One region of the Mycobacterium sp. pUA109 genome, then DNA from elsewhere that is predicted to be linked to it. Evidence: predicted binding sites of a transcription regulator. Region 1 holds the regulator's gene; each other region holds the start of a gene.
What was found. The regulator LexA, encoded in region 1, represses DNA repair genes until DNA is damaged. The targets are predictions, from matches to a motif close to CGAACANNTGTTCG.
Positions count from the first base shown of each region.

Region 2: ACAG26_RS00430 (HNH endonuclease signature motif containing protein) is a predicted target of LexA. The motif match lies at 3,086-3,099, and genes of this name have one in related genera.
Region 3: ACAG26_RS01150 (error-prone DNA polymerase) is a predicted target of LexA. The motif match lies at 5,243-5,256, and genes of this name have one in related genera.

Region 1 is NZ_JBGGKS010000030.1:31,978-42,169, forward strand. It holds gene ACAG26_RS25420 (sigma-70 family RNA polymerase sigma factor) at 1-513, shown strand, start outside; gene ACAG26_RS25425 (iron dependent repressor, metal binding and dimerization domain protein) at 634-1,326, shown strand; gene ACAG26_RS25430 (DUF4192 domain-containing protein) at 1,330-2,385, opposite strand; gene sthA (Si-specific NAD(P)(+) transhydrogenase) at 2,541-3,947, shown strand; gene ACAG26_RS25440 (proteasome assembly chaperone family protein) at 4,093-5,073, shown strand; gene ACAG26_RS25445 (PhzF family phenazine biosynthesis protein) at 5,097-5,783, shown strand; gene ACAG26_RS25450 (peroxynitrite isomerase) at 5,791-6,276, opposite strand; gene nrdR (transcriptional regulator NrdR) at 6,330-6,809, opposite strand; gene ACAG26_RS25460 (LysM peptidoglycan-binding domain-containing protein) at 6,900-7,361, opposite strand; gene lexA (transcriptional repressor LexA) at 7,567-8,280, shown strand; gene ACAG26_RS25470 (LGFP repeat-containing protein) at 8,292-10,192, opposite strand, start outside.
Region 2 is NZ_JBGGKS010000001.1:84,513-94,704, forward strand. It holds gene ACAG26_RS00400 (hypothetical protein) at 1-717, shown strand, start outside; gene ACAG26_RS00405 (hypothetical protein) at 714-1,046, shown strand; gene ACAG26_RS00410 (hypothetical protein) at 1,065-1,415, shown strand; gene hadC ((3R)-hydroxyacyl-ACP dehydratase subunit HadC) at 1,464-1,967, shown strand; gene ACAG26_RS00420 (hypothetical protein) at 1,990-2,238, opposite strand; gene ACAG26_RS00425 (type 1 glutamine amidotransferase domain-containing protein) at 2,307-2,882, opposite strand; gene ACAG26_RS00430 (HNH endonuclease signature motif containing protein) at 3,114-4,532, shown strand; gene ACAG26_RS00435 (hypothetical protein) at 4,538-4,816, opposite strand; gene ACAG26_RS00440 (molybdopterin-dependent oxidoreductase) at 4,818-6,308, opposite strand; gene ACAG26_RS00445 (oxidoreductase) at 6,324-6,800, opposite strand; gene ACAG26_RS00450 (enolase C-terminal domain-like protein) at 6,887-7,999, shown strand; gene ACAG26_RS00455 (PAS and ANTAR domain-containing protein) at 8,308-8,910, shown strand; gene ACAG26_RS00460 (SDR family oxidoreductase) at 9,014-9,853, shown strand; gene ACAG26_RS00465 (FAD-dependent oxidoreductase) at 9,874-10,192, shown strand, end outside.
Region 3 is NZ_JBGGKS010000001.1:222,095-232,286, forward strand. It holds gene ACAG26_RS01135 (nitroreductase family protein) at 1-449, opposite strand, end outside; gene ACAG26_RS01140 (hypothetical protein) at 491-787, opposite strand; gene ACAG26_RS01145 (AraC family transcriptional regulator) at 989-1,858, shown strand; gene ACAG26_RS01150 (error-prone DNA polymerase) at 1,945-5,229, opposite strand; gene ACAG26_RS01155 (wax ester/triacylglycerol synthase family O-acyltransferase) at 5,567-7,018, shown strand; gene ACAG26_RS01160 (universal stress protein) at 7,015-7,905, opposite strand; gene otsB (trehalose-phosphatase) at 8,041-9,285, shown strand; gene ACAG26_RS01170 (MaoC/PaaZ C-terminal domain-containing protein) at 9,301-10,170, opposite strand.

The DNA.
Region 1 (10,192 bases):
ATGGCCGACCAAAGCCGCACCATCCGGCTGCCGGTGCACCTGGTGGAGCAGGTCAACAAGCTGGCCCGGATCAAGCGGGAGATGCACCAGCAGCTGGGCCGCGAAGCCACCGACGAGGAACTCTCCGCGGAGTCCGGTATCCCGGCGGAGAAGATCGCCGACCTGCTCGAACACAGCCGCGACCCGGTGAGCCTGGACATGCCGGTGGGCTCAGACGAGGAGGCCCCGCTGGGCGACTTCATCGAGGACGCCGAGGCGATGTCCGCCGAGAACGCGGTGATCGCCGAGCTGCTGCACACCGACATCCGCAGTGTGCTGGCCACCCTCGACGAACGCGAGCACCAGGTGATCCGGCTGCGGTTCGGTCTCGACGACGGGCAGCCGCGCACCCTGGATCAGATCGGCAAGCTGTTCGGCCTGTCCCGCGAGCGGGTCCGCCAAATCGAACGCGAGGTGATGGCGAAACTGCGGCACGGTGAACGCGCGGACCGGCTCCGCTCGTACGCCAGCTGATCGACCTCTAGCAGTGTGCCCGCCGCGTCCCTTGCGGCGGGCACACTGCTGTCACCAGGAGTGTTAGATGACCATCCGCGCAGCTGGGCAAGTAGACTCGGCACCGACGGAGGATGCGGAATGAACGAGCTGGTTGATACCACCGAGATGTACCTGCGGACGATCTACGACCTCGAGGAAGAGGGCGTGACGCCGCTGCGTGCCCGGATTGCGGAGCGGCTTGAGCAGAGCGGGCCCACCGTCAGCCAGACCGTGTCCCGGATGGAGCGCGACGGGCTGCTGCGGGTCGCCGGTGACCGTCACCTGGAGCTCACCGACAAGGGCCGCACGCTGGCGATCGCCGTGATGCGCAAGCACCGGCTGGCCGAGCGGCTGCTGGTGGACGTCATCGGGTTGCCGTGGGAGGAAGTCCACGCCGAGGCGTGCCGCTGGGAGCACGTGATGAGCGAGGACGTCGAGCGCCGGCTGGTCAAGGTGCTCAACAACCCGACGACCTCACCGTTCGGCAACCCGATCCCGGGCCTGCTGGATCTGGGGGTCGGGCCGGAATTCGGCGCCGGGGACGCCAACCTGGTGCGGTTGACCGAGCTGCCGGCCGGGTCGCCGGTGGCGGTGGTGGTGCGGCAACTCACCGAACACGTGCAAGGCGACGTCGATTTGATCAGCCGGCTCAAGGACGCCGGGGTGGTGCCCAATGCCCGGGTGACCGTGCGGACGAACCCGGCCGGCGGCGTGACGATCCTGATGCCCGGCCACGCCGACGTGGACCTGCCCCACGAGATGGCGCACGCGGTCAAGGTCGAAAAGATCTAGCGCCTACACGACGCGGCGACTGTAGTCCTGCCGCGGCGGCAGCCGCACCCCCAGCCGATTCGCCAGCCGGTATCCGGTGCGGGCGAGTTGCCGGATCTTGTCCGGTCGCAATCCCGACTGCAGCGCGGTGTCCAGCATGCCGGCCATCCGGTGCGTCGGCTGGCAGCGCAGCGCGGCTTCCAACGACACCCCGGCCAGCGGCCCGTCGCCGCGGACGTAGGCGCTAAACGCCAGCAGCACCAGCGCCTCGACCCGCCACGGCTCCGGCAACACCCGCGCCAGCACCGCCCACAACTCCTCGGCCCCGGCGGCGCCCTCTCCGATCGCCAAGCCGTACAACGTGTCCCGGACCCGTACGTCGGTCAACGCGCACCCCACCGCGGCCAGTTGCGCGTCGTCGAGCTGCTGGCCGTCGGCCACCCGGGCCGCGGCGGCCACCGCGTCGCGGACATCGCGGCGGCCCTGACCGTCGGGGTCGGCGCGATGCGCCACCTCCCGCGCGGCCGCCCGCTCGGCCACCACGGCCCGCACCGCGGCCCGGCGGCCGTCGTCGACGGCGATGACCGCCTCCAGGTCCGCCCGCCGCGCGTACAGCCGCCGCCCGTCCAGCACCGCGGCCACCGCCAGCGGGGACGCCGCCGGATCGTCGACCACTCCCCTGGACCCGCAGCCGTCGACGCAGTGCCAGCGCCCGCCGGCGTCCACCCGGTCCACCACGTGCGCCGCCCACAACACGATGTCGTGCCGCGCCAACTCCTCGGTCAACGCCGTGCACACCAGCCGGTAGTCGAAGTTGCACACCGGACAGCGCGCCCCCTTCGCGTCGACGATCACCGCGATCGCGGCCTCGGGGCGGGCCGCGGCCGCGACCTGGGCCAGCTGCGGCATCCGTGCGGCGAGCCGGTCGGACAGGTTGACGCGCATCACCGATCCCAGTGCGCCGCCCTGCACGGAGACCAGGACCAGGGATTTTTCCGGCACGAAGCCCAGGATCGCCGGCAGCGCCGCGATCAGCGCGCCGGGGCGGTGCAGTTCGAAGTCAGGCCGATATGTCCTCATGGCGGCAACGCTGGCAACCGGCACCGTCATCGCACCCGCCGCCGCGGCCCGAAATCGCCAAGTTGGGGACGAACCCGCAACTGGGGATGGCGGGCCCCGCCGAGCCAAGGTGCGCAATTTGACGAATGGGCGTAGATGTCTATCTCATGGGTTCGATGCGGGAGTACGACGTCGTCGTGATCGGTTCGGGGCCGGGCGGGCAGAAGGCGGCGATCGCCTCGGCCAAGCTGGGCAAGTCGGTCGCGGTGGTCGAACGCGGCCGGATGGTCGGTGGGGTGTGCGTCAACACCGGAACGATCCCGTCGAAAACGTTGCGGGAGGCGGTGCTCTACCTCACCGGGATGAGCCAGCGCGAACTGTACGGCGCCAGCTACCGGGTCAAGGACCGCATCACCCCGGCCGACCTGCTGGCCCGCACCCAGCACGTGATCACCAAGGAGATCGACGTGGTGCGCAACCAGTTGATGCGCAACCGCATCGACCTGGTGCTGGGCCACGGCCGCTTCGTCGACCCGCACACCATCCTGGTCGAGGAGCACGGCAGCAGCGACAAGACCACCCTGACCGGCGACTACATCGTGATCGCCACCGGCACCCGGCCGGCCCGCCCGGCCGGGGTGGAGTTCGACGAGGAACGGGTGCTGGACTCCGACGGCATCTTGGACCTCAAATCGATCCCGGCGTCGATGGTGGTGGTCGGCGCCGGGGTGATCGGCATCGAATACGCCTCGATGTTCGCCGCGCTGGGCACCAAGGTGACCGTGGTGGAAAAACGCGACACCATGCTGGAATTCTGCGACCCCGAGATCGTCGAGTCGCTGCGGTTCCACCTGCGGGATCTGGCGGTGACGTTCCGGTTCGGCGAAGAGGTGACCGCCGTCGACGTCGGCTCGGCGGGCACCGTCACCACGTTGGCCAGCGGCAAACAGATCCCGGCCGAGACGGTGATGTACTCGGCGGGCCGGCAGGGCCAAACCGATCACCTCGACCTGCACAACGCCGGGCTGGAAACCGATCACCGCGGCCGGATCTTCGTCGATGACCAGTTCCAAACCAAGGTCGACCACATCTACGCCGTCGGCGATGTGATCGGTTTCCCGGCGCTGGCCGCGACCTCGATGGAGCAGGGTCGGCTGGCCGCCTACCACGCCTTCGGCGAGCCGACCGACGGGATGACCGAGTTGCAACCGATCGGCATCTACTCGATTCCGGAGGTGTCCTATGTCGGGGCCACCGAGGTGGAGCTGACCAAGGACGCGATCCCCTACGAGGTGGGGGTGGCCCGCTACCGCGAGCTGGCCCGCGGCCAGATCGCCGGCGACTCCTACGGCATGCTCAAACTGCTGGTGTCCACCGAGGACCTCAAGCTGCTGGGCGTGCACATCTTCGGCACCAGCGCCACCGAGATGGTGCACATCGGGCAGGCGGTGATGGGCTGCGGCGGCTCGGTGGAGTACCTGGTCGACGCGGTGTTCAACTATCCGACGTTCTCCGAGGCCTACAAGACGGCCGCGCTGGATGTGATGAACAAGATGCGGGCGCTCAACCAGTTCCGCAGTTAAGGCGTGTCGGGCCGCTCACGTGCGGCAATAAACCTGCCGGCCGCCGCGTTGGCACCGGGTAGGCGTGGGCGCCGACGGGCACCCACCGCAACTGGGGGACAATGGAACCTGGTGCTACCAACACCGTGGTGAGGAGGCGAAACCGATGGAGCAGGACCAACACCCAGATCACGGGCACCGCTACCAGCCGGAGCAGGGCGGAATGTACGAGCTGGAGTTCCCGTCGCCGCAGCTGTCGTCACCGGATGGCCGCGGCCCGGTGCTGATCCACGCGCTGCAGGGCTTCTCCGACGCCGGCCACGCGATCCGGCTGGCCGCCGGCCACCTCAAGGACGCATTGGACACCGAGCTGGTGGCCTCGTTCGCCATCGATGAGCTGCTGGACTACCGGTCGCGGCGCCCGCTGATGACGTTCAAGACCGACCACTTCACCGCCTACGACGAGCCGGAGTTGAGCCTGTACGCGCTGCACGACAGCGTGGGCACCCCGTTTCTGCTGTTGGCCGGCATGGAGCCGGACCTGAAGTGGGAGCGGTTCATCACCGCGGTCCGGCTGCTGGCCGAACGCCTCGGGGTGCGCCAGACCATCGGGCTGGGCACCATCCCGATGGCGGTTCCGCACACCCGGCCGGTGACGTTGACCGCGCATTCCAACAACCGCGAGCTGATCGCCGACCACACCCCGTGGATCGCCGAGGTGCAGGTGCCCGCCAGCGCCTCGAACCTGCTGGAGTACCGGCTGGCCCAGCACGGCCACGAGGTGGTCGGTTTCACCGTGCACGTGCCGCATTACCTGGCCCAAACCGACTATCCGGACGCCGCCCGGGCGCTGCTCGAACAGGTCGCCAAGACCGGTTCGCTGCAGCTGCCGCTGACCGCGTTGAGCGAAGCCGCCACCGACATCCGCGCCAAGATCGACGAGCAGGTCGAGGCGAGCCCCGAAGTGGCGCAGGTGGTCACGGCGCTGGAGCGCCAGTACGACACGTTCATGACCGCCCAGGAGAACCGGTCGCTGCTGGCGCGCGACGAGGACCTGCCCAGCGGTGACGAGCTCGGCGCGGAGTTCGAGCGGTTCTTGGCCGCCGAAGCCCGCAAGAAGAAGTCCGGCGACGACGACCAGAGCTGAGCGGCCACACGTAGAGTCGGCCTATGGGCATCGACGTGACGGTGGTGCGCGTTTTCACCGACGAGAACGACAACTTCGGCAATCCGCTCGGCATCGTCGACGCGGCCGCGGTGCCGCCCCCGGACCGCCAGCGGCTCGCCGCCGAATTGGGGTACAGCGAAACGCTATTCGTCGACCTGCCGGAAGCGGGGTCGACCAGCGCGCACGCCCGCATCTACACGCCGATGACCGAACTGCCGTTCGCCGGGCACCCCACCGTCGGGGTGTCGTGGTGGCTGCGCGAGCGGGGCAGCCCGATCCGCACCCTGCAGGTGCCGGCCGGCATTGTGCAGGTCGGCTACGAAGGTGCGCTCACCGTGGTCAGCGCCCGCTCGGAGTGGGCGCCCGAATTCGCCATCCACGACCTGGATTCGCTCGACGAGCTGGCCGCCGCCGATCCCGCCGAGTTTCCCGACGACACCCAGCACTACCTGTGGACCTGGACCGACCAGGAGAACGGGGCGCTGCGCGCGCGGATGTTCGCCGGCAACCTGGGCGTACCCGAGGACGAAGCGACCGGCGCCGCCGCGGTGCGCATCACCGATTACCTCAGCCGAGACCTCACCATTACCCAGGGCAACGGGTCGGTGATCTACACCCGTTGGAGCCCCGAGGGCTGGGTGCGCATCGCCGGCCGGGTGGCCAGCGATGGGGTGATGACGGTCGTCTAACGGTCGTCTAACCGGTCCGGTGCAACACCGCGGTCAGATGGTTTTGCCGCGGCTGGCCGACCGCACCCATCTCCAGGGTGTAAGACAGCTCGTCGCCGTCGAGCCGGTAGCGCCGGGACAGGGCGGTCACTTCCTTGGCGGTGGGGGCCAAACCGATGGTGGCGGCGGTCATCTCGAGTTCGATGACGTCGCCAGTGGCCGCCAAGGTGCCCACCTGGATCTCGGTGATACCGCTGGGATGGGCGAGCACCCATTCCACCCGACCCGGTTGCGGCACCCGCAGATAACCGGTCTCGGCGTGCAGCGGCAACCCGTCGGCGGCCGATTTGGTTTTCTGCCCGTAGCTCAAAAACGGCTTGCCGACGTGGCCGAACACCACGTCCTCGAGATAGTCGAACGAGTCGATGGTCGGGTACACCCCCGAGCCGCGGCCCGACCAGGTGCCCAATAGTGGAGCCAATGCCGCAAGGTTCGGGTGCAGGTCAGCCGTCATGGCGTCAGCCTACCTACCGCGAGCAGACGCAAACGCACCCCAAACACCGCGTTTTACGGTGCTTTTGCGTCTGCTCGGCCCACCAGCGCCCGGTGCTCACGCAGGGCCTCGATCTCCCGCTCAAAGTCGTCGGCCGACGTGAACGACCGGTACACCGAGGCGAAGCGCAGGTAGGCGACCTCGTCGAGTTCGCGCAGCGGGCCCAGGATCGCCAGCCCGACCTCGTGGCTGGGAATCTCCGGCGATCCGGCCGCGCGCACCGTGTCTTCGACCTGCTGGGCCAGCACGTTGAGCGCGTCATCGTCGACGTGGCGGCCCTGGCAGGCGCGGCGCACCCCGCTGATCACCTTCTCCCGGCTGAACGGTTCGGTGACACCGCTGCGCTTGACCACGGCCAACACCGCGGTTTCCACGGTGGTGAACCGCCGCCCGCATTCCGGGCAGGACCGGCGGCGTCGAATCGCCTGGCCTTCATCGGTTTCGCGGGAGTCGACCACCCGAGAATCGGGGTGACGGCAAAACGGGCAGTGCATGGCCGCTCCTTCGCCGCGCGGGCAGGGTGTCTGAGACGACTCCGAGCGTACCTGCGCGGCGTGCGGCGTCAGCAGTGGCGGTACCACCACTCACCCGATCGGCGCGATCAGGGTCTGGCCGGCGTCCAGTGCCGCCGAGTCCAACCCGTTGAGTTCCCGGATCCGGTCGGCGACCTGACGGGTGGACGCCCCGGGCGCCACCCGCGCGGCGACGTGCTGCAGGGTTTCGCCCGGCTCGACGCGCACCACGGCCAGCCGGTCGGGCACCGGCGCCGGGTGGTTGGCCGCCGCCCCGAATTGCGCGATCAGGCCCAGCCACACCGTGATCAGGGCGGCCAGCATGGCCAGCGCCGCCGTCGTCCCCGGGGTGATCGGGCGCCGACGGTGCGGACCCCGCGACACCAGCACGCCGGTCCCCCGGTAGCGCAGCGGCGCACCGGCCGGCCGCGGCCGCGGCGGACGCACCTGCTCGCTCATCCGGCCGTTCGGGTGTACCCGGACCGGCCGACGCGGCATCACCCGGCGCGGCGGGGCGGTCTCGATGAGTGTCATGGGAGCTCCTTCCTCCGACGCAATCGCTCCTGTGTTCGAACTATAGTCGATCACGTGTTCGATGCACGAACATGTGATCGAACTGTTGTCGAACTCTAGACCGACCCACCGACAACACCGGTCACATGAGTCCCAGGCCCCGGTGGCGCGACACTTGTCGAACAGGTGTTTGAGAATCGGCTGCTGCGGGTCTACATTCGTTCCTATGAGCGACAGCAGCGACACTTCGGGCCCCGGCGATCGGGACCAAGGTTCCGATAAGCCACTGGATACGACGCTGACCGCGCGGCAGCGCACCATCCTGGACGTCATCCGCGCCTCGGTCACCAAACGCGGCTACCCGCCCAGCATCCGGGAGATCGGCGACGCCGTCGGGCTGACCTCCACCTCCTCGGTGGCGCACCAGCTGCGCACCCTGGAACGCAAGGGGTACCTGCGCCGCGACCCGAACCGGCCGCGGGCGGTCGACGTGCGCGGCCCGCACGGCACCGTCGCCGCGGTGGCGCCGGTCGACACCGACGTCGCCGGCTCCGATGCCCTACCCGAGCCGGCCTACATCCCGGTGCTGGGCCGCATCGCCGCCGGCGGGCCGATCCTCGCCGAGGAGGCCGTCGAAGATGTGTTCCCGCTGCCCCGGGAGCTGGTCGGCGAGGGCGCGCTGTTTTTGCTCAAGGTGGTCGGCGAATCCATGGTCGACGCGGCGATCTGCGACGGCGACTGGGTGGTGGTGCGTCAGCAGAACGTCGCCGACAACGGCGACATCGTCGCGGCGATGATCGACGGGGAGGCCACCGTGAAGACGTTCAAGCGCACCGGCGGCCAGGTGTGGCTGATGCCGCACAACCCGGTGTTCGACCCCATCCCCGGTAACGACGCCGCCGTGCTGGGCAAAGTCGTCACGGTGATCCGCAAGATCTAGACGGGTGCGCTTTAGTCGGCCTTGACGAAACCGTTGAACTGGGCCACTTCCTCGCTGGCGAACCAAATTTCGGCGGCTTTTTCGAAGTACGCGGGGCTGTCGGGGGTGTAGTACAGGCCGGACACGGTATTGGCCTTGACCGGATACCCCTCCGGCGCCTGATAGGGGTCATCGAGCGGAAGGTGCACCGCTGGATAGGCCTCCCCGTCGTAGCCGGGTGACTCCGGGGCGTCGTCGTCGGCGGCGCCCAACGCCGCGTGCCGCCCGGTCTGCGGCTCCGGCGCGCCCTGCACCTCCGACGAGGTCGGGATGCGGGTCGGCGCGGTGTCGACCGCGTCGGGGTCCTCGGCCTCCTCGAGTTCGTCGGCTTCCGCGTCGTCGACCGGCGCTTCGCCGAAGCCGCCCGCCGACCCGCCGGGCGTGGGCATCCAGCTGTCGTCGGGTCCGGTCCCGCCGAACAGGTCCACCCCCGACGGCGGCCCGCCGGGCTCCTCGCCGTAACCGCCCGGCTCCTCGCCGTAACCGCCGGGCTCCTCGCCGTAGCCAGCGGGGAACCGCGAGAGGCGCACCGTGGTTCCGGGTTCCTCGGCCTCCGCCGACCACCGCTCGTCGTCCTCGGCGTCATAGCCGATGCCCGGCGCGGCACCGTTGGCGACCGCGCCGGCCGTCGCGCGACGACGCCCGTTGCGGCGCAACAGGAATCGTTCGGCCTTGCGTCGCCGCTGCCACCACAGCCCCGCCAGCAGCGGCAGCAACACCAGCGCGGCCAGCGCGACGGCCAGCCACCACCAATGCCAGCCGGGCCCGGTGCCGCCGCCACCGTGGTGACTCAGCGCGGGACCGCTCGGCGCGTTCTGGCCCGGCACCTGCAGCCCCGCCAGCTGGCCGGCCAGGTTTTCCGGGTCGGTGCTGAACCGGTTGGCGACCCGGTCCCAGGAGATGGTGCCGCCGGTGAATTTCTGTGAGACCACGTTGCCGTCGACCGATTGGTCGCCCACCGGCGCGCCCAGCTTCCCGGACGCGCCGCCGAGCTTGTCCCACGCGACCTTCATCGCACCGCGCACCACGAAGGCGCCATGATCGGGGCTGAAGAAGATCACCGGCTTGTCCTCGCCGGAGAAGGTGCTGACCCGGCTGCCCGGGATCGGCCCGTCGGCCTCGCTGCTGACCGGGAAGCCCAGATCGCTACCGGCCGGCCCGCCCAGGGACTCGTATTTCGCCAGCACGTCGCCGGAGACGGCGTTGGCCCCGGTGGCCGGGGAGAAGAAGACCTTGCCGCCGGCGAAGTCTTGGCCCGCACCGTCGGTGCCGACCGTGTATTGGTCGCCCTGTTTGGCGCCCAGCGGCCCGGAGGCGCCGCCGGCCGCCCGCCACGCCCGGTTGATGGACGCGGTCGCGTCGATTGGGACCTGCAAGTCCTTGAGGTCGCCAGCCAGCTCGGGCGGATCGGTGCTGAATGCCTTGGTCACCCGGTTCCACGACACCTGACCACCGCTGAACTTCTGGGTGATCACGTCGCCGTCGGTGGTTTCGTCGGCAACCGGGACGCCCAGCGTGCCCGACGAACTGCCCAACTTGTCCCACGCGGCGTTGATCGCCCCGCGCACCACGAAGGCGCCGTGCTCGGGGGTGTAGAAGAGCACCGGGTGATCGGCGGCGTCGAAGGTGATCGACCGACTGTCCGGGCTGGCCAAGCCGGGGGCCTCATCGACGTTCGGGAAGCCCAGGTCGCTGTCGGCGGGACCGCCCAGCGACTCGTACTTCTGCAACACCGCGCCGTACATCGCGCGGGCACCGGTGGCCGGGGTGTAAAACATCTTCCCGCCGGCGAAGTCCTCGGCGAAGCCCTCCCCGATCGGATAGACATCACCTTGCCGCGCGCCGAGTTCGGAATTGTCCCCGCCGGCGGCGT
Region 2 (10,192 bases), on a different contig from region 1:
ACCGTCGCCGTCGTCGACCTGGCCAGCCTGGCTGTCCTGGAGGAATTCGATGCCGGGCCGGCGCCGGCCTACCTCTCCGAGGACGCCGGGCAGCGGGTGCTGCTGGCGTTGGCCGCCGACGGATCGTCGGTGACGCCGGTGGATCAGTACGGCTGGAAGAAACTGCCGACCGCGACGATCGACGGCGCCCCCGCAGAGTTCGTCGACGGCGCCAACCGCGGCCGCGCCATCGACTACCACCTGTACGGGCCGGCGGGGATCCACTACTTCAAGGGGCCGTCGTCGCCGCCCGAGGAGCGCGGCAGCCTGGCGATGGACGTCGTCGCCGCCGCCGGTGACGGCACCAAGGTGACCCGCAGCTACGTCGCCGCCCGCGACCAGGGGGTGCTGTACGCCGTGGATTCGGGCCGGGGCGGGGAGGGCCTGGAGGTGGTGGGCACCGCCCGGTTGCCGTCGACGCCGATCCGGTATCTGGGCACCGATGACACCCGGGTGTACGCGGCCACCGACCACGATGTGGTGGTGTTCGAGGCGGCCAGCGTCACCGGCTACCGGCAGCACACCATCCCGATCATCTCGGTGATCGACTACCGCAGCGGGCTGCCGTCCGGGGCGAAGTCGGCGCCACTGTCCGGAATCGCAATTGGCCCGCACCGGGTGTACCTGACCCTGGCCGGGCAGCCGCATCTGGTCAGCGTGACCAAGCCACGGTTATGAGCGCCGCTCCCGAGCAGAACGAGGCCACGATCAGCATCGACGAGGACGTGGCGGTGCTCACCGAGCAGATCGCTGCGCTCCAACGCCTGGCGGATCAGGTCTCGGTGAGCGACGAGGAGATCTACGACATCAGCATCCGGTGGGGGACGGCGTTGGCCGGGCGGCTGCCGCGGCTGGTCTACTACAGCTCGCTCGGGGCGCTCGGCGATGCCGATCGGCGGCGGTTTCAGCAACTGTGCGACGAACTTTCGGCCCTGACGCCGCTGGTCACCAGGCTGGGGCTGGCTCGCCCCGCCCTGCCGGAGACGCCGAGCGCCTCCGCGGACTGAGCGAAGGGAGAAACACCGATGACACCACACGACGAGTCGTCTCCGTACCAGCCCGACCCCGGCGATGCGGTCAACCCGGATGTCGCCGCGGGCGTCGGCGCCGAGGACGTCGACGAGGAACGGATCGGGCTCGACCCGCTCGAAGACGGGATGGATCCCCCGGAACGCTGGACGGGCAGCGACCGGTTCGGGGTGAGCGCCGATGAGCAACACAACGGCGAAAGCCTGGAGCAGCGGTTGCAGCAGGAGGAGACCGACGTCTGGGTTGACGAACCCCAGCAGCCCGAGCCGGACCTGAGCCGTCAACACGCCGACGAGGCCGGCGGCTCGGTAGCGGAAGCGTGGCGTACACCGGATGCAGATGCCTGATGTCGGCGAAGTCGCCGACGCCACCGCGGTCGCCAGGTTGGGATAGCGGTGGCGTTAAAAACCGATATCCGCGGGATGGTCTGGCAGTACCCAGACCTCTACGTGGCCGGTCGAGAACAGATCCGCGAGTACGCACGTGCCGTCAAATCCGGCGACCCCGCCAGTTTCGACGAGCAGGCCGCCGCCGCCCTGGGGTACCACGCGGTGGTGGCGCCGTTGACCTTCGCTTGCAAGTTCGCCTTTTTGATCCAGCAGGACTTCTTGCGTCACGTCGACATCGGCATGGAAACCTTGCAAATCCTGCATGTCGACCAGAAATTCCTCTACCACCGACCGATCCTCGCCGGTGACGCCCTACGCGGAACGCTCTACATCCACTCCGTCGATGAACGATTCGGCGCCGACATCGTCGTCACCCGCAGCGAATGCACCGACAGCTCGGGAGCTCCGGTCCTCGAGGCATTCACGACAATGATCGGCCAGCAGGTCGACATGTCGGCTCACCTCCGATGGGACCCGGTCTCCGCCCAACACCTGCGAGCACCCGATTGACAGGCTACCGGCCTTTAGCTGGTCACTGCCCGAATTGCAACTGGCGATCGATCAACGATTGGTCCCCCGATTCCCGCGCGCAATGCGCACAGCAATAGACGGCGTCCGCGGTTTCCACGCCGTGGCCCAGAATCCGGCATCCACAGTGTGCGCACCGCGGCGCGACCTCGCTGGCCGCGCACTCGATGCTGTCGAACGTGGCGGTACGACCCTGCCACGTCACGGTGAACGCCTTGTCGTAGTCGTTTCCGCATACTGCACAGATGGTCATAGCCTCGAATTTCCCGGCACCGTCGGCCGGTAAACATCCGCTGTGCGCAGCGGTCGACAGTGAGCCGGTCACCCGGTTGTTTGGACTTGCGACGCCCCGATCTCCTGCACCAGGCCCGAACAAAACGCTGGCAGGTCATCGGGTTTGCGGCTGGACAGCAGTGTCGACGGGCCGGCGTCGCAGCGGACGAACTCCGCGTCGACCCAGTCCCCGCCGGCATTGCGGATGTCGGTCTGCAGACTGGGCCACGACGTGATCCGGCGGCCGGCAAGGACGTCCGCCTCCACCAGCGTCCACGGCCCATGGCAGATCACCGCCACGGGTTTACCCGCATTGAAGAACTCCTTGACGAAGGCCACCGCGCGCGGAGCGGTGCGCAACGCGTCGGGGTTGGCCACCCCGCCGGGCAACACCAGCGCGTCGAAATCGTCGGCGGACACGTCGTCGACGATCCGGTCGACGTCGAACTGGTCTCCGCGATCGAGGTGGTTAAACGCCTGGATGGTCCCGGTATCCGTCGACACCAGCGTCGCTTCCCCGCCGGCGGCGGTGACCGCCTGCCACGGATCGGTGAGCTCCACCTGTTCGGCGCCCTCGGGTGCCACCAGAAACGCGACCTTACGGCCCTGTAGCGGTGTGGACATTGCGTCCCCTTTCTGCGTGCGTCTCGCAGGGGGATACCCGACTATCGGAACAATCTAACCGCTGACGGCGGCGTCGCCGGGCTGACCGGTGCCCGGCTGACCGTAATTGCTATCACCGGCGGTATCAGGTTGCCGCAGTGCGGGTTTGGCGCTCATCCACAGTTGCCGATTCATCCACAAATTGGCCAAACCGAGCTGACATTCGCACATCTGTTCGGTAGGATCAGTGGTATGGCTCACACGGATCAGGTGCTCCTTCCCGCACCAGCGGCACGCGCCCAGATCCGTGCGGACCTCGACCTCATCGACGCCGCCCAGGCCCGGCTACGCGCCGCCGACACCGATCTGGTGGGCAACGCCTTTCGTGTCCAGGTCGCCGAACGCCTCGAAACCCAGGCGCGGGTCAACCGCGGCCTGTCCTACCGCATGTTCGGGGAAATCGCCGACCCACCCGAGGGATTCGAGGACCCCGCGCTGCCCGCCGACAAAAAAATCCGCGACCTGCTGTGGGAGCGGCTGCGCCTCACCAAGGGCGAAATCAACCGCCGTTTCCGCATCGCCGCCCGCGTCCGGCCCCGCCGCAATCTCACCGGGCCCCCGCTGCCCCCGCCGCTGCCCGCCGTCGCCGAAGCCGTTGAACAGGGCCGCCTCGGCGACGACCACCTCGCCGAAATCACCAAAGCCCTCGACCGCCTACCCGCCAACACCAGCCCCACCGACTACACGAACGCCGAGCGCACCCTGGTCGACTACGCCGGCGAACAGGACGCCAATTTCGTCACCGAAATCGGCCACTACATCAACGACTGTCTGAACCCCGACGGAAACTTCACCGACGACGACCGCGCCCGCCGCCGCAGCCTGACCCTGGGCCGGCAAGGCCCCGACGGCATGAGCCGCCTCACCGGCTGCGTGGACCCCGAAACCCGGGCCTACCTCGAAGCCATCTTCGCCGCCGTCCGCCCCGGCCACCACACCCCCGACCCCGAGGACACCGGCGCCCGCGACGTCCGCACCCGCCAGCAGCGCGACCATGACGCCCTCAAACTCGCGCTGCGCCATGCCATCGAATCCGGCAGGCTCGGCACCCACCGCGGCGTGCCGGTCACCGTCATCGCCATGGCCAAACTCGCCGACCTCGAACAAGCCCTCCGCGCCATGACCGATCCCAGCATCCCGATGCCGCCGCCCGCCCGCACCGGCGGCGGCTCCCGGCTGCCCATGCGCGACCTGATCCGGATGGCCGCCAACTCCGTGCACTACCTGGCTGTCTTCGACAACCACTCCGAACGGCCGTTATATCTCGGGCGCAGCCGACGCATCGCCACCCTCGACCACCGCATCATCTGCTACGCCCGCGACCGCGGCTGCACGCGACCCAACTGCACCCAACGCGGGTATCACTGTGAGGTTCACCATTCCGACCCGTGGGCCCGCGGCGGCCGCACCGACGCCGACAAACTCTACTTCGCCTGCGGCGACGACCACGCCGGCGAAACCAACGGCCACTACACCACCATCGTCACCACCGACTACCGCCTGGCCTGGACCGACGGCACCACACCACCCCAAATCAATCACATCCATCACCCCGAGGAACTGCTCGACAACGACAGCGACAAAAAAGACGACGCCGAGGATGACCCCTAGCCGGGCTACAACCTGCGGAACTCGTTTTCGTGCAAGACGACTCCGGTGCGTGGTTGGGCGCAGTCGCGGTTGCGGCAGGTCAGCGCGATCATGTAGGCGTCGGTGTCTTCGTCGAGGAACAGGAACCCGAGATATAGCGCGGCGCCGACATCGAATTCCGCGCCGCCGCAGCTGTCGCAGTGCCCGCCCTTCGCGGCGATCTGGTCGAGAACGCGGTGGCGCTCAGGCGAATCCAGTTCGATGAGTTCGGGGCGAACCATCACCTCGTCGTGCACGCGAGGCATCTCAGATCTCCACGTCCTTGTCGTAGTGAATGTTGTCCTCCCGCCAGCCGCCCAACCCGTGTCCGATGCCGGCGTAATCGTTGACCAACTCGATCTGGTTGATCCATTTCGCCATCTTGAAACCCACCTGGGTCTCCACCCGCAGCCGCAGCGGCGCGCCGTGTTTGATCGGCAGCGGCTGACCGTTCATCTGGTAGGCCAAAATGGTCTGCGGCTTGTAGGCGAGTTCGAGGTCCATCACCTCATAGAACTGGCCGGTCCCGTCCGCGCTGGGCTCGTCGCGGCCGGTGTCCTGCATGGTCAGAAAGCAGATGTAGCGTGCCTGCGGCAGCGGCCGCACCTCCGCCAACAGCCGACTCAGATGAATTCCGCTCCACTCACCGATGCTGCTCCAGCCCTGCACGCAGTTGTGCAGGACACGCTGAGTCTCCGGTTCGCCCAGCGCCCGCAGCGCCGAAAGATCCAGGGTCACCGGGTTTTCCACCAGGCCGCCAACCCGCAGCCGCCAGTCGACGAAGTTGTGCACCGCCATCACCTTGTACTCAGTGGTACACGGTGGTTTGCCGTTGACCCGGTGCTCCGCGGACAGCTTCTCGACCGGGTAGTTCTGCCGGGAGTCCAACGGCCGCAACAGTAATCGCCGCGCCCCGGTGACGACCGCGCCGAGGACGCGGTGCACCTGCACGGGTCGGCGCAGGCTCCACTGAGTGGCGGCCACGTGGATGGCGATCACCGCCCCGATGATCACGAACGACAGCGCCGTCGACCAGTAGATGTTGCGGACCGACCCGAAGATCATCAACGCGGTCAGCTGCCCCCAGCTCCAGAAGAAGATCATCGACAGGTGGATCACGATGAACACCAAGAACGCCACCAAGCCGACGAAATGCAGGCTGCGCGCCCACTGCCGGCCACCCCACAGCCGCACATACCAGGGGAATCGGGCCTCGATCGCCGGTGACTGCGCGGCCCCGGTCAAGATCATGAACGGCGCCAGCAGGAAGATCACCCCCGCGTAGGCCAGTTTCTGCACGGCGTCCAGGGGTTCCCCGGGCAGCAGCGGCGGCAGGTTGAACGTCATATAGGTGACGATGTCGTTCCACGCCTCAGCGAAGATGGACCACGAATACGGCCAGTACCGGTGCCACTGCCCGGTCGCGAATAACAAGATGTAGTAGGACAATCCGACCAGGATCCAGCCGATCACCGAGAAGAAATGCCAGTGCCGCCCCATGCCCAGTTTCTTGTGGCCGGGCAACGCGACCAGCGAGCTGTAGTGCTCCTCTTCATCGAGGGTGTCGTAGATCTTGTCGGTCGGCATCACCTTGGGGGTGAACCGGGCCCACTCGGTGCCCGGCTTGCTGTCCTCGTGCCAGTACAGCTTGGGATGCGTACCGAGGATCTCGATTCCGCTGCGGATGATCAACGTGACGAACAGCAGATTGAGCCAGTGATCCACCCGCAGCCACACCGGATAGTCCAGCGTTGTCATACCCGTGTTCTCCGATCAGTCCCGCCAGTGCTGCCGTTGCGGATAGGCCACATTGATGCCGGACAGCACGGTGGCGTGCACACCGATGAAGGCCGCCGCGAACGCCATCGCGAACGTCCCGGCGGCCACGTCCCAACGGCCGGTCAGCGCCTCGAGGCCCGGCAGTGTCACGAACCGACTGATCAGGTAGATGCCGAGAAAGATCAGGCAGACCAGGCTGCCCAGATACCAGCCCCCGGTCCTCCCCCACGCCGTCGCCGCGGCGGCCGCCAGGCAGCCGGCGGCCAATACCGCCGCGTAGACGGCGAAGTACATCGGTAGCGCCGGTTGGGCGGCCAGCAGGTAGCCGTGCAACGCGACGACGGCCACCAACAGCGTGGCCCCCACTGCGGTCACGGTCCGCGGCAGATTGAAGGCAACCCACCCGTTGAGTGTCAGCACGGGCGACGACCAAAGGCGCCGCCACGATCGGATGACCAATGTGCCCACCAGAGCTAGATACCCCGGCCCAGCTGGCAACAAACGCACCCCGGCCGCGGCCAGGTATACGTGGTGCGCTGGGCGGGTAGTCCGCGACCATGACGATCACCGCCGCCGCACCGGTTCCCGTCGACGCCGTCGAGGCGGCGGCCTACACGATTCCCACCGATGCCCCCGAATCTGACGGCACCCTGGCCTGGGATTCGACCACGCTGGTGCTGGCCACCGTTCGCGCCGGCGAGGCCACCGGGGTCGGCTACACCTATGCGGGTACCGCGGTGGCCGCGGTCATCCGCGACAAGTTGGCCGGCGTCGTCACCGGTCAGGACGCGCTGCAGCCCGCGGCCCGGTGGGCGCAGATGCTGCACGCGGTGCGCAACCTGGGTCGGCCGGGGCTGGCCGCCCAGGCGATCGCCGCGGTCGATATCGCGTTGTGGGACTTGCGGTCCCGGCTGCTCGGTGAGCCGTTGGTGGTGGCGCTGGGCGCGGTCCATGAGAGCACCCCGATCTACGGCAGCGGCGGATTCACCTCGTATGACAACGACGCGCTCCGGTCACAGCTGGGCGGCTGGGTGTCCGCCGGGATCCCCCGCGTCAAAATCAAAGTCGGCCGCCATCCCGACGTCGACACCGCCCGGCTGGGGGCCGCGCGGGCGGCCATCGGCTCGGGCACCGAGCTGTACGTCGACGCCAACGGTGCCTACAACCGCAAGCAGGCACGGCTGTGGGCGCAGCGCTTCACCGACCACGACGTCCGGTGGTTCGAGGAGCCGGTGAGCTCGGATGACCTGGAGGGTCTGCGCCAGCTGTGCGAGCACGGTCCCGCGGGGATGGATATCGCGGCCGGCGAGTACGGCTACGACCTGCCGTACTTTCAGCGGATGTTAGACGCGGGGGCGGTGGACTGCCTGCAGGTCGACGTCACCCGCTGCCTCGGCATCAGCGGTGTGCTGCGGGTGGCCGCGCTGTGCGACGCGCGCAGCATGGATGTGTCGTTGCACTGCGCCCCGCAGATCAGCGCGCACGTCGGCGCCGCGGTGTGGCACCTGCGGCACCTGGAGTACTTCCATGACCACGTTCGGATCGAGGGCATGGCGTTCGACGGCGTTCTTGATCCGCAGCCCGGCGGGGTGCTGCGCCCGGACCGCAGCGCGCCGGGCCACGGGTTGACCGTCAAGCGCGCCGATCTCGACCGGTTCCGGGTGAGCTAACGGGCAATTTACTCACTTCCGCTTGTTAAAACGCAGCAGCCCGGATGCTGTGCTTTACTTATCAGTGGTTAACGGCAGGCTCGGGCGTTCAGCAGCAAGCGCCGGTCTGGTAGGCCGCTTCCGGCATGACCCCGACAACGTCGATGTCAGGGTGTACCCGCTTGGCATCGTCAGACGATGGTGTTAACCGCTAGCTAACTGAATCCACGAAAGTCTCTGGGCGCGAGAAGGCGGGTACGCGGGTGGTCGGGGATGTCGATGCTCGATTCGCCGGGCAAACCGGTGACGACGCCGCGGGCCACAGCGGCCTGGATCTGGTCGTCGGCCAGGGTGAGCCGCAACGGGTCGGCCGGTTCCGCTTCTTTCTCGACGGTCAGCGCTGGGAGTGGTCGGACGCGGTAGCCCGCATGCACGGCTACCAGCCAGGAGCGGTGCAACCCACCACCGAGTTGTTGCTGCAGCACAAACACCCCGAGGACCGGCCCCAGGTGGCGGCCGTGTTGGACCGGGTACGGCAGGGCGAACCGTTCAGCAGCCGACACCGCATCATCGACACCAACGGCCGCACCCACTGGGTGATCGTGGTGGGTGACCGCATGCTCGATGACGCCGGCACGGTGATCGGCACCGCCGGCTTTTACACCGATGTCACCGACGTCTTACAGTCCGACGTCAGCACTGCCGTCTCCGACGCCGCCGAATCCCGGGCGGTCATCGAACAGGCCAAGGGTGTGCTGATGGTCGCCTACAGCATCTCCGCCGACCGGGCCTTCGACATCCTGGTGTGGCGCTCCCAGGAGACCAACGTCAAGGTTCGCGACCTGGCCGCCCGTTTCCTGTCCGCCCTGTCCGGCAAATTGCCGGCCAATGTGCTCTCCGACATCGACCACACCCTGCTCACCCTGGAATAAGGATTACCTGCCCCCTGCTTCGGGTACGCGCTGCATAGCGATGCAGGCATGGCCCGGCGGCCGGTCCGCAGCCCCAGCCGCCGCGTGAATCAAGGAGCAGCCCATGGGTTTTCCGAAGCAACAGCAAACCCCGCCCGGTGTTCAGGGACACATGCAGCCCGTTCCGGACTGCGGGGAAACCAGCTACCGCGGCACCGGAAAGCTGGCTGGCAAGCGCGCGGTGGTCACCGGCGGCGACAGCGGCATCGGTCGCGCCGTCGCGATCGCGTTTGCGCGGGAAGGCGCCGACGTCCTCGTCTCCTACCTCGACGAGGATGACGACGCTCGCGAGGTGGCCCGCTACGTCGAGGAAGCCGGCCGCAAATGCGTGCTGGTGCGCGGTGACCTGTCCAAGCCGGAGCACTGCCGCGCGGTGGTCGACCGGGCCGCGCAGGAGTTCGGCGGCATTGACGTGCTGGTCAACAACGCGGCCTTCCAGATGACGCATCACAGCCTCGAGGAGATCAGCGACGAGGAATGGGACTACACCTTCAACCTCAACATCGGGGCATACTTCTATCTGGTTAAGGCGGCGCTGCCGCACATGGGCGCCGGCGCATCGATCATCGGCAGTTCCTCGGTCAACTCCGATGCCCCCAATCCGACGCTAGCGCCCTATGCGGCCACCAAGGCGGCGATCGCGAACTTCTCGGCAAGCCTGGCTCAGCTGCTCGGCGACAAGGGAATCCGGGTCAACAGCGTGGCGCCGGGCCCGATCTGGACCCCGTTGATTCCGTCCACGCTGCCGCCGGACGGGGTGGCCTCGTTTGGCGACAATGTGCCGTTGGGGCGGGCCGGTCAGCCGGCCGAGTTGGCATCGACCTATGTGCTGTTGGCCTCCGACGACGCCAGCTACATCTCCGGGGCGCGGGTGGCCGTCACCGGCGGCCGGCCGATCCTGTGAGACCAGTGACCAGCCCAATCATGACTTCTCTGTGGCAGGACGGCCGGGCGGAAACGCCGCCAGCCTCGAACACCCTGGACGACGGGCGGTTAACCCCCGAAGTCATCGTGGCGGGAGCCGGGATCGTCGGGCTGATGACGGCCGTCCTGCTGGCCCGCGCCGGAAAAGAAGTGCTGGTGCTGGAAGCCCGCACCGTCGGCGCCTGTGCGACCGGCAACACCACCGGCAAGATCAGCCTGCTGCAGGCCAGCCACCTGTCCAAGATCGTGAGCAAGCACGGCGTGCGCGTAGCACGCGCCTATGCGGCCGGGAACCGGGAAGGCCAGCAGTGGCTGCTGC
Region 3 (10,192 bases), on a different contig from region 1:
CGCAGCGCGAGGCAAAAACTCCACGCCGCCGGGAACAGCGACGCCCAAAACGAGGCGCTGAGCCCCAGCGGCGCCTGCTCCACCCGCCCCTGAAGGCACGGGATCAGCAACACCGGCACCTCGTGCATGTGCTCGGCCAGGTATTTCGCCGAATCGGTGACCAGCCCCATCCGTTCGCTGCGGACGTCGCCGTCGCCGTAGTCCGGTTTGGGCCGGTCCAGGTAGGCGGTGGCGCTGGCGCGGTAGATGTCGGCGATCGCCTTCTTTTTGTCCGGGTCGGTGACAAAGACCCACTGCCAGCCCTGGGCGTTGGAGCCGGTGGGCGCCTGCAGCGCCAACTCGAGGCACTCCAGCAGCACCTGCTGCGGCACCGGCTTGTCCAGGTCGAGGCGCTTGCGTACCGATCGGGTGGTGGTCAGGACGTCGTCGACGGACAAGTGAAGGGCCATGTGCGCAGACTACAGCCGGGTCCGCGGCCCGGGCCTGCCTGCTAACCCGCCGAAAGTGAATCCGGTGCGGCCGCCCGGTGGCTTTTTCTCAGAAGATTCACACTCCCGGGCGCCGCGTCGGGGTGCGGCTCCCAGTAGACATTTCGGGTGCCGGGCCGCGGCACCCGGCAGACCAGGCGGTGCCGCTGCAAGGTGACCAGCGCATGATAGACCTGCTCGGCGACCAGCGGTCGGATGCGCTGCCGGTTGAGCAGATGCCGCACCTCGGTGGTGTTGACCGGCGACCCGAAGTCGCCGATGATCGCCAGGATCTCGGCTTGCAGCGGGCTGATGCTCATCGGACGCCGCCCAGTGCCACGATCAGCCGAGTCGCCCCCACCACGTTCCCCTCTCGTCGTTCGACGCGGTCCGTCCCAGCCGTATCGCCGACAACGCCATAGTGCCCCGGGATCGACGCCCGGCCAGGCAGCGATGATACGAGGTCGCCGACGGCGGCGCTTTCGTGATCTAGGCTGGATTGCCAGAAATGTGTTGAGGTCGTGCGGCGGCAGCGAAAATACACGGTGGCGAAAGTTTGGGACGGTAAGCGGGCGCGCAGTCCCCGCACGCTGTTGGCGCAGCACACCACGACGGTGGGCGAGCTGCAGATGCGGTTCGTCACCGAACGGGTCACCCAACCCACCGACTGGTGCTATCACGAGCCGCATCACGTCATCGTCGTGCACCGGCGCGGGCGGTTGCGGTCGATAGAACTCGAATTCGAGCGCGGCCCGTCCGGGCCCGCGTTGCCGGCGGTGGGCGACGTGTGGGTGATCCCCGCCGAACACCGCTACGCGGCCCTCGGCCACGGCGAACAGATCGAGTTCTGCGAGATCACCGTGCCGCCCAGCGCGCTGGGCGGTCGGGAGGTGCGACCACGGATCAACCATCGAGATCCGCTGCTGCATCAGCTGGTGGAGCGGATGGGCAGCGTGATCGGCCGCGAGGACGTGCTAGCACGCATGCTGGAGGAGTCGCTGGCCGAGACGCTTCGGCTGCACCTCAGTGACGGCTACACCGGTAGGGTGCGGCGGGCACCGCGCCGCGCCCTCGATCCCGCGATGCAGGCCAGCCTGGTGGAGTATCTGGAGCACAGCCTCGACGCCGAGATCAGCGTGGCCGCCCTGGCCGCGCAGGCCGAGATGCCCGTCGCCGATTTCGTCAAGGCCTTCGCTGCGGCGTTTCACACCACGCCGCACCAGTTCCTGCTCGATCGGCGCATGGCCCGGGCGAAAACCCTGCTGGCCACCACCGACCGCTCGATCACCGAGATCGGGGCCGCGGTCGGCTTCGGCACGCCGAGCCACTTTGCCACCACGTTCAAACGCCGCGTCGGGGTGACGCCCAGCGCCTATCGGGCCGGCGGCTGACGGCGTCGTCGCGCGCCGTTGGCGCCGAACGTGCGTCCAGGGCGGGATTTCGGCGCGATTTCCGCCGTGGACGCACGTTCGCGGCCTCAGCGGAAGTCGCGGGACTTCGATCCCGTCGCCAGGGTGAGCCGGCCCAGCCGCTCGGCGACCACGGTGACCGCACCGCTGGCGTTTTGCAGCTGACCGCGGATCAGCAGCGCCGACGCGGTCTGCGCCAGCTTGCGGTGGCGCGCCCACACCCCCGGGGTGCACAGCACGTTGACCATCCCGGTCTCGTCTTCCAGGTTCACGAAGGTCACCCCTTGGGCGGTCGCGGGCCGCTGCCGGTGGGTGACCGCGCCGGCGATCAGCACCCGGGTGCCGTCGGGCACGCTGGTCAACTGGTCGGCGGGGATCACCCCGAGCGCATCGAGGTCGGCCCGCAGGAATTGGGTCGGGTAGCTGTCCGGCGAGATGCCGGTGGCCCACACGTCGGCGGCGGCCAGCTCCAGCTCGCTCATCCCCGGCAGCGCCGGGATGTGCGAGCTGGAGCCCACCCCGGGCAGCCGGTCGGGCCGCCCCGTGGCGGCCGCCCCGGCCGCCCACAGCGCCTCGCGGCGGGTGATCCCGAAGCATCCCAACGCGCCGGCGGTGGCCAACGCTTCGGTCTGCGGCACCGAAAGCCGCACCCGGCCGGTCAGATCCAGCAGGGACGCGAACGGGCCGTGGGCCTGTCGTTCTGCGACCAGCTGCTCGGCCAGTGCGTCGCCGAGGTGCCGAACCGCCGCCAACCCCAGCCGCACCTGGGTGCCGTCACGCTCCAAGGTGGCGTGCGGCAGGCTGGCGTTGACGCACGGGCCGTGCACCACCACGCCGTGCCGGCGGGCGTCGGCCACCAGCGACTGCGGCGAGTAGAAACCCATCGGCTGGGCGCGCAGCAGCGCGGCGCAAAACGCCGCCGGGTGATGCAGCTTGAACCACGCCGAGTAGAACACCAGCGCGGCGAACGACAGCGCGTGGCTTTCGGGGAAACCGAAATTGGCGAAGGCTTCCAGCTTTTCGTAGATCCGCTCGGCGACCTCGCCGGTGATGCCGTGCAGCTCGCGCATCCCGTCGTAGAACCGGGTGCGCAGCCGCCGCATCCGTTCGGTGGACCGTTTGGAGCCCATCGCGCGGCGCAGCTGGTCGGCTTCGGCGGCCGAAAACCCGGCGCAGTCGACGGCGAGCTGCATCAGCTGTTCCTGAAACAGCGGCACCCCCAGCGTTTTCCGCAGCGCCGGCTCCATCGACGGGTGGTCGTAGACGACCGGGTCGATCTCGTTGCGCCGCCGGATGTAGGGGTGCACCGAGCCGCCCTGGATCGGCCCGGGCCGGATCAGCGCCACCTCCACCACCAGGTCGTAGAACTCGCGCGGTTTTAACCGCGGCAGGGTGGCCATCTGGGCGCGCGACTCCACCTGGAACACCCCGACCGAATCGGCGCGGGACAACATCGCATACACCGCCGGCTCGGACAGGTCGATTTTGGCCAGGTCCACCTCGATGCCCTGGTGTTCGGCAACCAGGTCTTTCGCGTAGTGCAGCGCCGAGAGCATGCCCAGGCCAAGCAGGTCGAACTTCACCAAACCGATTGCCGCGCAGTCGTCTTTGTCCCACTGCAACACGCTGCGGTTTTCCATCCGCGCCCACTCCACCGGGCACACGTCGGCGATCGGCCGGTCGCAGATCACCATGCCCCCGGAGTGAATACCCAAATGCCGCGGCAGGTTGGTGATCTGGGTGGCCAGGTCGATCACCGGCTCGGGGATGCCGTCGGTGTCGGGTCCTACCCCACTCCAGCGGCTGATCTGTTTGCTCCAGGCGTCCTGCTGGCCTTGGGAGAACCCCAGCGCCCGGGCCATGTCGCGCACCGCGCTGCGGCCCCGGTAGGTGATGACGTTGGCGACCTGCGCGGCGTAGTCGCGACCGTATTTGTCGTAGACGTACTGGATGACCTTTTCCCGCTGGTCGGATTCGATGTCGATGTCGATGTCCGGCGGCCCGTCCCGGGCGGGCGATAAGAACCGCTCGAACAACAACTCGTTGGCCACCGGGTCCACCGCGGTGACACCGAGGGCGTAGCAGACCGCCGAGTTGGCCGCCGACCCCCGGCCCTGACACAGGATGTCGTTGCGCTGACAGAATGCGGTGATGTCGTGCACCACCAGGAAATATCCCGGAAACGTCAGCTGGGCAATGACGTTCAGTTCGTGCTCGATCTGGGCGTACGCCGTCGCGGCCCGGGACGGCGGGCCGTAGCGCCGCCGGGCACCGGCCATCGTCAGCTCCCGCAGCCAGCTGTCCTCGGTGTGCCCGGGCGGGACGTCAAACGGCGGCAGCTGCGGGGCGATCAGCTGCAGCGGGAACGCGCACTGCTCACCGAGTTCGGCCGCGGCGGTCACCACCTCCGGACACCAGGCGAACAGCCGGGCCATCTCCGCACCGGACCGCAGATGCGCGCCGCCCAGCGGGGCCAGCCAGCCGGCGGCCGAATCCAGGGATTGCCGGGCCCGGATCGCGCCCATCGCCATCGCCAGCCGCGCCCGCGACGGCGCCGCGAAATGCGCGCCGGTGGTAGCGATTACCCCGAGACCGAAGCGCGGCGCCAGCGCCGCCAACGCGGCGTTGCGCTCGTCGTCGCGCGGCTGGCCGTGGCAGGTCAGCTCGACGCTGACCCGCTCCGCCCCGAACCGGTCCACCAGATCGGCCAGCGCCGTCGCCGCCGCATCCGGTCCGCCGTCGGTCAGGGCTTGGCGGACATGGCCTTTGCGGCACCCGGTGAGGATCTGCCAGTGCCCGTCCGCCGCATTCGCCAGCGCGTCGAGGTCGAACCGCAGCTTGCCCTTCTCGCCGCCGGCCAGGTGCGCCGCGGCCAGCTGGCGCGACAACCGTCGATACCCCTCCGGGCCGCGGGCCAGCACCAGCAGATGCGGGCCCGGCGGATCGGGGTGCTCGGTGCGCGCCGCCGACCCCAACGACAGTTCGGCGCCGAACACGGTGGCGATGCCCAGTTCGGCGGCCGCCTCGGCGAACCGCACCACCCCGTACAACCCGTTGTGGTCGGTCAACGCGATGCCGCGCAAATCCAGCCGCGCGGCCTCCTCGACCAGTTCCTCGGGGGTGCTGGCCCCGTCGAGGAAGCTGTACGCCGAATGCGCGTGCAGCTCGGCGTAGGCGACGGTCGAGCGGACCGGCGGGGTGCCGTCGGCGCCGTGGTAGGCCCCCCGTTTACGGGACCGGGGCCCGTCGTCGTGTTCCGGCTCGCCGCCCAGCGGCGTGCCGGCGCGGCGCGGTTTGCCGTCGAGCACCCGCTCCATCTCCGCCCAGCTCGGCGGCCCGTTGCCCCAGCCCACCCCGCCAGTGTATCGAACTCATGTTCGAATAACTCCCGCGCGCCTCTGGCCGCCCTCGAAACCTCCGGGAGAGCGGGCCCAGGGCCACCGTGGCGGCGACGGCAGTGCCGCCGGGCGGCCAACTTGAACGTTCGCACCAAGACCGCTGAACACCCGGGATTGATAACTGCCGCAAACATGTTGCGACACAATTTGTTCCGGTAATCTGACAGCCGATTCCCAGCTGTTTACGTCGGTTTCTGTTTGTTGACATGTATTTAACGTCCTGGACCTATCGCCGTCAGGAGCTAGACCGGATACTCATATTCACCTCCGAGACGGACAGCGGTGACGGGCCATGAATCAACTGACAACGCTCGACGCGAGCTTTTTGAAGGCTGAAGACGCCGATCGGCACGTCAGCCTGGCGATCGGCGGAATCGCCGTGTTAGACGGTTCCGCTCCCGACTACGCCCGGCTGAAGACCACACTGGCCGAGCGGATTCGGACGATACCGCGGTGCACCCAAGTGCTGCGGGTGTTCCCCTTCGACATGGGCGCCCCCGAGTGGGTCGATGATCCGGGATTCGATATCTCCCGTCATGTGCGACGCATCGCCGTCCCCCGCCCCGGCGATGACACCGAGCTGTACCGGGTCGTCGCCGACCTGATGGAGCGCCGCCTGGACCGGACCCGCCCCCTGTGGGAGTGCTGGATCATTGAAGGCCTGGCGGGCAACCGGTGGGCGATGCTGATGAAGATTCATCACTGCATGGCCGACGGAGTGTCGGCGACGCGCATCCTCACCGGGTTGTGTGACGCCACCGGCGGCAACGTGGTCGCGGCTCCCGGCGCTGCGAACCGGGCCACCATCCCGCCATCGCGTCGTCCGCAGCTGCCGGACCTGAACCCGTCGCGGTGGGCGCACAGCGTGTGGCGGGTGGCTTCGGCGGCCGCCGATACCGCCGCACGAGCACTCGGCGGCGCCGCCGAAATTGCCGTCGGCTTGGCCCGGCCGGCGGCCAGGTCGTCGCTGATCGGCCCGGTCACCGCGATGCGCCGCTATCGCGCGGTCCAGGTCCCCCTCGCCGATGTGGAAAACGTCTGTCGCCGGTTCGACGTGACCATCAACGACGTGGCCCTGGCCGCGATCACCGAGGGGTTCCGCACGGTGCTGCTCCATCGCGGCGAGCAGCCGCGGCCGGATTCGCTGCGCACCCTGGTGCCGGTGTCGGTGCGCTCGGCGGACGCGCTCGACACACCCGACAATCGCATCTCGGTCATGCTGCCGTACCTGCCCGTCGACCAGGACGACCCCGTCGAGCAGCTGCGAACGGTGCATACCCGGTTGACCCGGACCAAACAGGGCGGACAGCGTCAAGCGGGCAGGGTCATCGTGTCTGCGGCCAACCACATTCCGTTCATGGTGTCTTCCTGGGCGATTCGGCTGCTGACCCGACTCCCGCAACGCGGCATCGTGACGTTGGCGACCAATGTGCCCGGGCCGCGCCACCGCCTGCAGATCATGGGGCATCGGGTGCTGAGCGTGTTGCCGGTCCCGCCGATCGCGCTGCAATTGCGCACCGGGGTCGCGGTATTGAGCTATGCCGATGAGCTGGTGTTCGGTATCACCGCCGATTACGACGCGGCGGCCGACGTGGAGAAACTCGCCGACGGTATCGCGCTGGCGGTGGCACGGCTGGTTGCCCTGAGCCGCGACTCGGTACTGCTGTTTCCGCACGCCCCCGGGCAGCGACGCGACGCATCGGCGGCCGTCGCGGGCGGCGCGCGGCGCCCCTCCAGCGCCTAAGGGCGGGCGACGATCACCGGCACCCGCGCCGACTGCACCACCGCCGTGCTCACCGAGCCCAACAACATCCCGGTGAACCCGCCGCGACCGTGGCTGCCGACCACCACCAGCTGCGCGGACTGGGACTGCTCGATCAGCTGGTCGGCCGGCCGATCACAGGCCACCACCCGCCGCACGGTGACATCGGGGTAGCGCTCCTGCCAACCCGCCAGCCGCTCGGCGAGCACCAGCTCGCCGTCGGCCTGCATGGCCGCGACGTCGGCGCCGGGGAACTCGAACACGCTGACGTCGTGCCAGGCATACACCGCCACCAACTCCACCCCCCGGAAGGAGGCTTCCTCGAACGCCAGCGCCGTGGCCGCCTCCGACACCGGTGACCCGTCGATCCCGACCACCACCGGGGCCTGGCCAGGGTCGGGCACCAGCGGATCCTCCCAGTCGTGGATGACCGCGACCGGGCAGTGCGCGTGCCGGACCAGGGAGGAGCTGACCGAACCCAGCAGGCTGCGCCGCAACCGACCATGACCGCGGCACCCGACCACGATCATCGCGGCCTGGGTGCTCAACTCGACCAGGGTGGGCACCGTCGATCCGATCATGGTCTCGCCGCTGACCTGCAGCGGCCCGGCCGGCCCGGTACGGCCCTGCACAAGTTCGAGCGCGTCGCGAATATGCCGCTGCCCCTGCTCTTCCTGCCATTCGGCGTAGCCGGGCGGCATCGGGGTCTCCGGGAAGGTCATCACCACCGGCGGGGCCAGGATGTGCACCAACGCCAGCGACGCACCGCGCATCACCGCGTCCCGGGCCGCCCAGTCCACCGCCGCGGCCGACGACGGGGATCCGTCGACACCGACCAGGATGCCGCGATGCGTGACCGGGGCGGACATCTCGTTCTCCTTCTCCGGTTCTGTGGCGATCAGAGCGCTACCGCTACCACGGTACGACGCCGGATCCGCGCCGCGCGCCGTTTGCTGCGGCGCCGCTACCGTAGGTGGAGAAACCCGACGAAAGGGGCCACCACCGTGCCGGTCACCATCGACCCGCGCCGCCACGACGCGGTGCTGTTCGGCCTCGACGCCGTGGTGACCGACACCGGGGCGCCGGTATCCGGCTCGACGGAGGCGCTGCTGCGACAGCTGCGCGACGCCGGCGTCGGCACCGCGGTGTTCACGTCGGACCGCGGGTGCGCCGATGCGCCGGCCGCCGTGGGACTTTCGGGCCTGGTCGATGTCGGCGTCGACGGGCGTGGGCTCGGGTTGGCCGAGGCGGCCCAGCGGGTGGGCGCGCGGCCGGGCCGCTGCGTGGTGATCGACGACGCGGAGGAAACCATCGCCTTGGCGCGCACCGGCGGCTTCGCCCTGGTGATCGGGCTCGACACGACCGGGCGCCACGCGGACGCGCTGCGCGACCGCGGCGCCGATGCGGTGGTCACCGAGCTGGGTGAGGTCGACGTGCGCACCGGCGACCAGCGCATGTCGGCGCTTCCCGACGCGATGTCGGCGCTGCTGGATGACGCGGGGGCCGTCCCGCGGCCCGCGGTGTTCTTCGACTTCGACGGCACCCTGTCCGACATCGTCGACGACCCCGACTCGGCGCGGCTGACCGAGGGCGCCGGCGAGGCCCTGCACCGGTTGGCCGCCCAATGCCCGGTCGCGGTGCTCAGCGGCCGCGACCTGGCCGACGTCCGCGAGCGGATCGGGGTGCCCGGGATCTGGTATGCGGGCAGCCACGGCTTCGAGCTGATCGGCCCCGACGATGCGCACCACCAGAACGACGCCGCGGCGGCCGCCATCCCGGTGCTGACCGAGGCCGCCGGGCAGTTGCGCACCCAACTCGGCGGCATCGCCGGTGTTGCGGTGGAACACAAGCGTTTTGCCGTGGCCGTGCACTACCGCAACGCGGCCCGCGAGCACGTCGGCGCGGTGGCCGCGGCGGTGCGCGCCGCCGGTCGCCACTACGCGCTTCGGGTGACCACCGGCCGAGAAGTAATCGAGCTGCGCCCCGATATCGACTGGGACAAGGGCAAAACGCTGCGCTGGATCATCGAGCGGGTGGCCGCCGGGCCACTGGTGCCGATGTATCTCGGCGACGACATCACCGACGAGGACGCCTTCGACGCGATCCGCCGGGACGGCATCGGAATCGTGGTCCGCCACACCGACGACGGGGACCGCGCCACCGCGGCGCGCTACGCGCTGGACAGTCCCGCGCGGGTCCGCGAGTTCACCCAGCGACTCGCCGACCGGCTCCACGCCCACCGGGCGTAACGGACGCGGGCGACGCTAGGGACGGTACTCGACCGCGCCGTCGTCGAGCACCACCCGCGCCCCGGTGCCGTCGGGTGCGGCGGCTTCGGTGCGGAACACCGCCCGGCCCGGCTCGGTGCGCCAGATCGAGGTGGTCAGCGTCTCGCCGGGGAACACCGGCGCGCTGAAACGCGCGGCGATGCTGGTGATCTTGGCGGCCTCACCGCCGGCCAACTCGGCGAGCAACGCGCGCCCGGCGAAGCCGTAGCTGCACAGCCCGTGCAGGATCGGCTTGGGGAAACCGGCCAGGGTCTGGGCGAACCACGGGTCGCTGTGCAGCGGGTTGCGGTCACCGGACAGCCGGTAGAGCAGCGCCTGGTCGTCGCGGGTGGGGTAGGCGACCCGCGCGTCGGGGTCGCGGTCCGGGATCTCCGGCGCCGCGGGCCGCTGGCCGGGCGCGCCCCCGAAGCCGCCGGCGCCGCGGATCACCGCCGTGGTCAAGGTTTCGGCGATCACGTCCTGCGTGGTGGGATCGGTGCCACGGGCCCGCAGCATGACGATCGCGTTTTTGCCCTCCCCCTTGTCCTGAATGTCGGCCACCTCGGCGACCACGCTGAGGCGACCGGCCGGCGGCAGCGGCGCGAACAACCGGATCTGCTGCGAACCGTGCAGCAGTTGGCTGAAGTCGAAGTCCCCGATCTTGGCGGCCGCCGCAAAGCCCATGCAGCAGATCACCGCGTAGGTGGGCAGCACCTGCTGGGCGATCCCGTGGCTGTTGTCGGTGGTGTAGGCCAGGTCCTCGGTTCCCGCGCCCACCCCGAGCGCGTAGAGCATGGTGTCCCGGTCGGTCCACTCGAACAGCGTCGGTTCGGTGGTGGCGCCGATGGCGGTGGGATCGATCGGCATGGAATCTCCTTTGCGACGGCAT